DNA from 2 places in the Burkholderia ubonensis genome. Region 2 is predicted to be linked to the other one. Evidence: predicted binding sites of a transcription regulator. Region 2 holds the regulator's gene; the other holds the start of a gene.
What was found. Region 2 encodes FliA, which starts transcription of late flagellar genes. Its sites were predicted from a motif close to CTAAAGTTTNNNNNNNNNNNGCCGNTA; they were not measured.

Region 1 (4,425 bases), 380 kb from region 2:
GTCGCGGCCGACGGGCTCGTCACGGTCACCGCGGTAATCCGGCCGGTGCCCGTGTTGGCGGCGTCCGCCGCCGGCACCGGGACGCTGCCGAGCGACTGCACCGACATGAACACGGCGGCGCCGTTGTCGCCTTGCGCGACGCTGCTCGAATCGCCGATCTGCACCTGGCGCGTGCCCGAATCGCCGACATACGACACGGTGCCGTTCGGGCTGCTCGTAAACGGCGCCGACGAATTGTTGACCCCGGCGAACAGATAGTTGCCCGCGCCGTCGTCCGAGTTCGCGATCGTCAGCAGCTGGTCGCGATAGCCTTGCAGCTGGGTCGCGAGCGCCGCACGGTCGCTGTCGGCGAGCGAACCGTCGCCGGCGCGCACGGTCAGCGTCTGCACGCCGGTCAGCACGGTGCTCACGCTTTGCAGCGTCTGGTCCTCGGCCTGCAGCGACGCCAGCGCCGCGCTCTGGTTGCTCGTGTACTGCGACAGCGTCGCCGACGTCATCGACAGCTGCACCGCCTGCGCAGCGCCGACCGGGTTGTCCGCGGGCGTCGTCAGGCTCACGCCGCTCGACAGCTGCTGGTACAGCTGCGCGAGCTGCGCCTGCTGGTCGTTCATCGTGGCGACGTTCAGCTGGAAAAACTGGGCGCTGGAAATTCGCATCGCTTCAATCCTCGAAATCCGGTCAGTTGAACAGGCCAAGCACGGTCTGGAACAGCGTCGACGCCGTCTGGATCACCTTCGCGTTCGCCTGGTAGAGCTGCTGGTACTGCATCAGGTTGGCCGCTTCCTCGTTCTGGTTCACGCCCGACACCTCCTGCTGCGCCTTCGTGATCTGGCCGACGAGCGCGGTCTGCGCGGCGTTCGACGACTTCAGCTGGCTCGCGGTGTTGCCGATCCCGTTCACGTAGTTCGCGTACGCGCCGGTCAGCGTCGTCGTGCCGTTGCCGAGCGTCTTCGCGGTCACGAGCTGCGAGAGCGCGAGCGCGTTGCTGCCGTCGCTGGTGCCGCCCGAGTACGGGCCGATCTTGAAGGTGTCGCCGGTGCTCGGCGTGCCCGACAGCGTGATCGTCACGCCGTTGATCGCGCCCGCCGCGGTGCCCGTCATCGTCATCGTCGCGCCCGTCGCCGGGGTGTACGGCACCGTCGTCGTCGGGCCGGCGATCGGCACCGTGGTCGGCGGCGTGCCCGCGATCGTCACCGTCGTGCCGGCAGGGAAGCCGGACAGCGTGTTGGTCGTCGCGTCGTAAGTCAGCGTCGTGCCGCCGGCCGGAATCTGATAGCCGGCGGTCACCGCGCCTTGCGTGATCTTGCCGGTGCCCGTGTTGGTCCCCGACGCCGACACGGCGACCGGCGACGCCGCCGCGATCGCCGAGCCGTTCGCGGTCGCGAGCGAGAACCCGCCGAGCGCGCCGCGCGTCGGCAGCACCGTGAACGAATCGCCGGCGTTCATCGTGCCGGACGAGAACGAGAAGTTCAGCCCGCCGATCGAGCCCGGCATCGACGTCGACGTGCCGACCACCGAGCCGTTCGCGCGGTCCGTCAGCGTGTACTTGGCGCCGTCGTACGACAGCGAGTAGTCGCTCGTCGTCGGCTGCGAAGGGTTCGCGAACGACACGTTGAGCGTCGCGTTGCCGGTGTTCGCCTGGTTCGCGAACACGGTCGGGCTGCCGGTCGAGAACAGGTTGCCGCCGGGATTGCCGGACAGGTCGACGCCGAGCGCGTTCTGCGCGTTGACCTGCGCGGCGAAGCTGGTCGCGATCGCGCCGAGCTGCGCCTGCGCGGGGTCGAGCGTCTGGCGGCGGAACGCGAGCAGGCCGCCGAGCGTGCCGCCCGACAGCGACGCATCCGGCAGCGCCTGGTTCGGTCCCGGCGGGTTCGCGCCGGCGATGCCCTGCGACACGATGGTCAGCTCGCTCGGGTCCGACGACGACGTGACGGCCGCGAGCGTATAGCTCTTGTCGGCGACGACGAGCGGCTGGCCGCCGGCCATGAACACGCTGTAGCCCTGGTCGTTGCGCACGACCTGGATGCCCGCGAGGCTCGACAGGTTCGACACCGCCTGGTCGCGCTGGTCCATCAGCTGGTTCGGCGGCTGGCCCTGGCTGCCCGCCGTCGCGATCTGCTGGTTCAGCTGCGCGATCTGCGTCGTATACGTATTGATCTGCGCGACGGTGGCGGACAGCTGCGTGTTCACGCTCTGGCGCAGCGCATCGTATTGCGCGCCGGCCGCCTTCAGCTGGTCGGCCAGCACCTGCGCGTTGCTCATCGCGGTCTGCCGCACCGACGTGTCGGCCGCCTTGTTCGCGACGTTCTGCAGCCCGGTGAAGTAGTTGGTGATCGCGGTCGAGATCCCGGCCGTCGGGCTGCCGACGTAGTTGTTCAGCTGCGCGACGAGCGTATTCCAGGTCGACAGCGCGCCGCCCTGGGTCTGCGCGCTGTTCAGCTGGTCGCTCAGGTACTGGCTGTACTGGCGCTGGACGGTGACGGTGTTCACGCCCTGCGGCAGGTAGCCGCTGCCGGTGTACTGGCCGCTCGCCTCCGCGTAGACCGGACGCTCGATCGTGTAGCCGGGCGTCGCCGCGTTGGCGATGTTGTTGCTGGTCGTCGTCAGGCCCCAGATGGCGGCGTTCAGGCCGCTGATACCGAGGTTCATGAGTGTATTGGACATGCGCGATCCTGAAGGGTCGGCCGCGCTGCGGCCGCCGGGTTGCGTGACTCCCGGTATAACGGCCGCGGATCGAAAAAATTGAGGGGAAAATGCGGGCCGCCGTGCGCAATCGCAGCGGGCGGCCGGGGCGCGCCCCGCCGACCGGCGGGCGCGGCGAACGACGTCAGGCGCGCGCGAGCTGGCGGCGCTTCATCTCGAGCTGGGTGATCAGGCGCTGCAGCGTGTTCTCGGCGCTGCCCGGCAGCGACATGAAGCGAAAGCCGAGCTGGTAGCGCCGCGTGCCGTTCGGCACCTCGGTCGAGCGCTGCGACACGAGCTGCAGGTCGAGCGACAGCTTGCCGTGCCCGTTCAGCTCCAGCTCGACGTCGGGCAGCACCGTGCCGAGCTCGAGCGCCGCGACGCGCTCGTCGGCCGTGCGCAGCCCGACCCCGCCGAGCGACAGGTTGTGCACCTCGAACAGGAAGCTCTCGCCGTCCGGCAGCTTGCCGCGGCACAGGTACGGATCGATGATCGGCGCGTCGACCCGGAAATATTCGCGCCGCTGGATGCAGTACAGCACGTCCGGAAAGTCGGCCTCGAACGCGGGCAGCCCCTCGTAGCGGGTCTCGCGCGGCGCGCCGGTGCCGAACTCGACGCGCACGCCTTCCGGCGAGGCCGAGAACTTGCAGTGCGCCGCGGCGAGGATGCCGCTGTTCTGCTCGGCGAGCGCGCCCCAGTCGAACGTGAAGGTGCGCGCGCCGACGTCGACCTCGAGCAGCCGGGTGACGAGCTGGCCGCCCGGGTACTCGACGGTCAGGAAATCGCCGCGGTTCACGAGGTTGCGCAGCTGCACGCCGATTTCCAGCGGATTGCGGCGGGCGTAGTCGGGCCCGGAGTGCCCCGCGTCCTGGCTCGGGTCCATCGACAGTTCGATATTCATGGCTTGCCGGTCTCTTTCTTGTCATGAGCGCCCGGGAACCGGTGCGCAAAAAACCGGGCCAGATCGTTGGCCCGGTCGCAGGTCTCTCACACTTAGCGGCAGTGCTGCCCGAAAGTTTAGATCGATTTTCCGATATTTTTCGCGCAAACGTTCAAAACCGCGCGCGGCGGGGCCGGGCGCGGTCCGAAAACAGGAGCCGGCAAGGGGGACGGCGGCGGCCCGGTCAGCCGATCTGCTGCATGATCGAGATGAGCTTCTTCGCGTAGTTCGGGTCGGTCGCGTAGCCGGCCTTCTGCATCCCGTGCGCGAAGCCCTCGACGCTGCGGCTCGCGCTCAGCACGCCCGCGTAGCGCGGATTGTTCTTCAGCAGGTTCGCGTAGTCGGTCATCGCGTGCTCGTAGGAGTCGTACGCGCGGAACTTCGCGACGACGCGGCGCGGCTCGCCGTTCACGTATTCGGTCGTCAGCGCCGACACCGTGCGGCCGGTCCAGCCCTTGGTCGCCTTGATGCCGAACACGTTGTAGCTCGTCGAGCCGTCGGCCGCGCGGATCTCGCGCTTGCCCCAGCCCGATTCGAGCGCGGCCTGGCCGACGATGAAGCGCGCCGGCACGCCGGTCGTCGCGCTCGCCGCCTGCGCCGGGCCGGCGAGCCGGTCGACGAATGCATCGGCGTCGGGCGAGCCGCCCGCGCCCTTCACCGGCGGCGTCAGCGCGCTGCCCGCGGAATAGCCGCGCCCGCTCGCCAGCGCGCCGTTGTTGCCGGCCGCGCTCGCGTAGGCGCGCGCCATCGCGTTCATCGCGGCCATGCCGCCCTCGTTGCCGGCGATGCCCGCGCCGGCCATC
Region 2 (4,425 bases):
GCGCCGCGCACGAAGCGACGCCGCCCGAGTGGGCGCGCGACATCGTGCGCAACGTCGCGCGCCGCGTGCCGGCGGACGACGCCGCGCCGCGCCGCGGCGCCGACGCGCCCGCCCCGAAGGCGGCGGACCGCGCGCGCGTGACTGAAGACACGGCCGCCGCGGTGGCCGACGCGGTGAAGGCGCGCATCGAGCGGATCGTCAACGACACGGTGATGAACGAGCTCGGCTCGCTGCGCGGGATGATGGAGGAGCAGTTCGACAGCCTGATGTGGCACGAGCGCCAGCGCCGCAGCCCGGTGCACGGCGCGTTGACGAAGCATCTGTTCGCGGCCGGCTTCTCCGCGCAGCTCGTGCGGATGATGGTCGACAACCTGCCGCAGGGCGAAGGCGAGCAGACGTTCGAGCAGGCGGCCGAATGGGCGCAGTCGGTGCTCGAGTCGAACCTGCCGGTGCTCGACAGCGAGGAAGCGCTGATGGAGCGCGGCGGCGTGTTCGCGCTGATGGGGCCGACGGGCGTCGGCAAGACGACCACCACCGCGAAGCTCGCCGCGCGCTGCGTGATGCGCTTCGGCGCGAGCAAGGTCGCGCTGCTCACGACCGACAGCTACCGGATCGGCGGCCACGAGCAGCTGCGGATCTTCGGCAAGATCCTCGGCGTGCCCGTGCACGCGGTGAAGGATGCCGGCGACCTGCAGCTCGCGCTGTCCGAGCTGCGCAACAAGCACATCGTGCTGATCGACACGATCGGCATGAGCCAGCGCGACCGTGCGGTGTCCGACCAGATCGCGATGCTGCACGGCGCGAACACGCCGGTGCAGCGCCTCCTGCTGCTCAACGCGACGAGCCACGGCGACACGCTCAACGAGGTCGTGCAGGCCTACCGCAGCGCGGCCGGCCATCCGGACGCGGCATCCCCGGAGCTCGCCGGCTGCATTCTCACGAAGCTCGACGAGGCGACCCACCTCGGCGGCGTGCTCGACACGGTGATCCGCTACAAGCTGCCCGTCCACTACGTGTCGACCGGCCAGAAGGTGCCGGAGAACCTGTACGTCGCGACGAAGAAATTCCTGATGAAGAGTGCCTTCTGTGTGCCGCGCGACGGCTCGCCCTTCGTGCCGCAGGACGAGGACATGCCGACGCTGCTTTCCGCGTTGACCGCACGTTCGACCGCCGAGCTGCACGAGGTGCGCTTTGGATAAAAGGATGATCGACCAGGCCGAAGGATTGCGGCGCCTGCTGGCCGGGCGCGCTTCGAGGATCGTCGCGGTGGCGGGCGGGCCGGCGGGCGTCGGCTGCACGTCGACCGTCGTGAACCTGGCCGCGGCGCTGGCCGCGCTGGGCAAGGACGTGCTCGTCGTCGACGAGCGCGCGAACGTGCATTCGGCCGCCGCGACGCTCGCCGGCTCCTGGCTGCGGGACGGCGAGCGCGCGCGCGTGTCCGCCGGGTTCGGCGTGTGCGCCGCGTCGCGGCTCGCGCGCGCGGGCTACAGCGACGCGCAGCTCAGCGATTTCGTCGACGGCCCGGCCGACATCGTGCTCGTCGACGCGCAGCTCGACGCCGACGGCGGGTTCTCGGCGCTCGCGCGCGAAGCGCACGACGTGCTGATCGTCACGCGCGTCGCCGCGCAGGCGATCACCGAGGCGTACGCGTGCATGAAGCGGCTGCATTTCGCGCATGCGATCGCGCAGTTCCGCGTGCTGACCAACCACGTCGGCAGCCACGCCGACGCGAAGACCGCGTTCGACAACCTCGCGGGCGTCGCGAGCCGCTACCTGACCGTGTCGATCACCGACGCGGGCTGCGTGAGCGCCGATCCGCTCGTCGAGCATGCGCGCGAGCTCGTGCGCACGGCGGTCGACGCGTTTCCGTCGTCGCCGGCCGCGCGCGATTACCGGCAGATTGCCGCCGACCTGCTGTACTGGCCGCTGCGTCCGCGGCCGGGCGCCGGCGCGGCGCGGGCGCGGGCGGCAGCACGTCGTTCGAGGCGGGCGCGGCGCACGCCGCGTGAGGGCCACCGGAAGGAGAGAGCCATGATGTACAACGCTCAAGGAAAGATTTCGCAGGCCGACGTGCTCGCGCAATACGCGCCGCTCGTGCGCCGCCTGGGCCTGCAGCTCGTCGCGAAGATGCCGGCGAGCGTCGATCTCGACGACCTGATCCAGGCCGGGATGATCGGCCTGATGGACGCGGCCGGGCGCTACAAGGAAGACCAGGGCGCGCAGTTCGAGACCTACGCGACGCAGCGGATCCGCGGCGCGATGCTCGACGAGCTGCGCAGCAACGACTGGCTGCCGCGCAGCCTGCGCAAGACGTCGCGCGAGGTCGAGCATGCGGTGCACCAGGTCGAGCAGCACCTCGGCCGCGCGGCGAGCGAGGCCGAGATCGCGCAGCACCTGAACATGCCGCTCGACGAATACCAGGGGATGCTGCAGGACCTGCACGGCAGCCAGCTCATCTACTACGAGGATTTCGACCGCGCGGCCGACGACGAGCCGTTCCTCGACCGCTATCGCGTCGATCACGCCGATCCGCTGTCGTCGCTGCTCGACGAGCACCTGCGCGAGGCGCTGATCGAGGCGATCGAGCGGCTGCCGGAGCGCGAGAAGCTGCTGATGTCGCTGTACTACGAACGCGGGCTGAACCTGCGCGAGATCGGCGCAGTGCTCGAAGTGAGCGAATCGCGCGTGTGCCAGCTGCACAGCCAGGCGGTCGCGCGGCTGCGCGCGCGGCTGCGCGAGCAGGCGTGGGTCGGCGCGGAGAACTGAGCGGCAGCGGCGGGCGTCGCGCGCGCCGACGCCGCGCGTGCGGCCGCCCGCCCAACCCCACATTTCTCGCCACGATTTGCTACAATCCCACCCGTTTTCCGAGGAGCGTTGCGACGGACCGTCCAGCGTCCGCCAGGCTCGGAAAGCTTCACCAAGCGGCCGGGCCGCGGCGCAATGCGCCGGCTCCCGCTTCCTGAACGGCGCTCACGTCACCATTTTCTAGAACTTTTTTAGAAAGGAGGGCGTGATGAACGCCGTCATCGATTCCAAAGCTTCCAACGATTACGTCGTCGCCGACATGGCGCTTGCCGGGTGGGGCCGCAAGGAACTGAACATCGCCGAGACCGAAATGCCGGGCCTCGTGCAGATCCGCGACGAATACAAGGCGCAGCAGCCGCTGAAGGGCGCGCGCATCGCGGGCTCGCTGCACATGACGATCCAGACCGGCGTGCTGATCGAGACGCTGAAGGCGCTCGGCGCCGAAGTCCGCTGGGCATCGTGCAACATCTTCTCGACGCAGGACCACGCCGCCGCCGCGATCGTCGAGTCCGGCACGCCGGTGTTCGCGTTCAAGGGCGAGTCGCTCGACGAATACTGGGAATTCTCGCACCGCATCTTCGAATGGCCGAACGGCGAGTTCGCGAACATGATCCTCGACGACGGCGGCGACGCGACGCTGCTGCTGATCCTCGGCTCGAAGGCCGAGAAGGACCGTTCGGTGATCGCCAAGCCGGCCAACGAGGAAGAAGTCGCGCTGTACAAGTCGATCGCGAAGCACCTCGACGTCGACGCGAACTGGTACTCGAAGCGCCTCGCGCACATCAAGGGCGTCACCGAGGAAACGACGACCGGCGTGCACCGCCTGTACCAGATGGAAAAGGACGGCCGCCTGCCGTTCCCGGCGTTCAACGTGAACGACTCGGTCACGAAGTCGAAGTTCGACAACCTGTACGGCTGCCGCGAGTCGCTCGTCGACGGCATCAAGCGCGCGACCGACGTGATGATCGCGGGCAAGGTCGCGGTCGTCGCGGGCTACGGCGACGTGGGCAAGGGCTGCGCGCAGTCGCTGCGCGGCCTGGGCGCGACCGTGTGGGTCACCGAGATCGATCCGATCTGCGCGCTGCAGGCGGCGATGGAAGGCTACCGCGTCGTGACGATGGAATACGCGGCGGACAAGGCCGACATCTTCGTGACGGCGACCGGCAACTACCACGTGATCAACCACGATCACATGAAGGCGATGCGCCACAACGCGATCGTCTGCAACATCGGCCACTTCGACTCGGAAATCGACGTCGCGTCGACCCGCCAGTACCAGTGGGAAAACATCAAGCCGCAGGTCGACCACATCATCTTCCCGGACGGCAAGCGCATCATCCTGCTGGCCGAAGGCCGCCTCGTGAACCTCGGCTGCGCGACCGGCCACCCGTCGTTCGTGATGTCGAACTCGTTCGCGAACCAGACCCTCGCGCAGATCGAGCTGTTCACGCGCGGCGGCGAGTACGAGAACAAGGTGTACGTGCTGCCGAAGCACCTCGACGAGAAGGTCGCGCGCCTGCACCTCGCGCGCATCGGCGCGAACCTGTCGGTGCTGTCGGACGAGCAGGCGGCGTACATCGGCGTGGCGAAGGAAGGCCCGTTCAAGCCGAACCACTACCG

Region 1: flgK (flagellar hook-associated protein FlgK) is a predicted target of FliA. The motif match lies at 2,721-2,747, and genes of this name have one in related genera.

What each region holds. Positions count from the first base shown of each region.
Region 1 is NZ_CP013420.1:2,650,018-2,654,442, reverse strand. It holds gene flgL (flagellar hook-associated protein FlgL) at 1-656, opposite strand, end outside; gene flgK (flagellar hook-associated protein FlgK) at 679-2,664, opposite strand; gene WJ35_RS12100 (flagellar brake protein) at 2,828-3,583, opposite strand; gene flgJ (flagellar assembly peptidoglycan hydrolase FlgJ) at 3,807-4,425, opposite strand, start outside.
Region 2 is NZ_CP013420.1:2,267,038-2,271,462, reverse strand. It holds gene flhF (flagellar biosynthesis protein FlhF) at 1-1,199, shown strand, start outside; partial or broken gene WJ35_RS10450 (MinD/ParA family ATP-binding protein) at 1,192-2,009, shown strand; gene WJ35_RS10445 (RNA polymerase sigma factor FliA) at 2,032-2,766, shown strand; S-adenosyl-L-homocysteine riboswitch at 2,861-2,979, shown strand; gene ahcY (adenosylhomocysteinase) at 3,014-4,425, shown strand, end outside.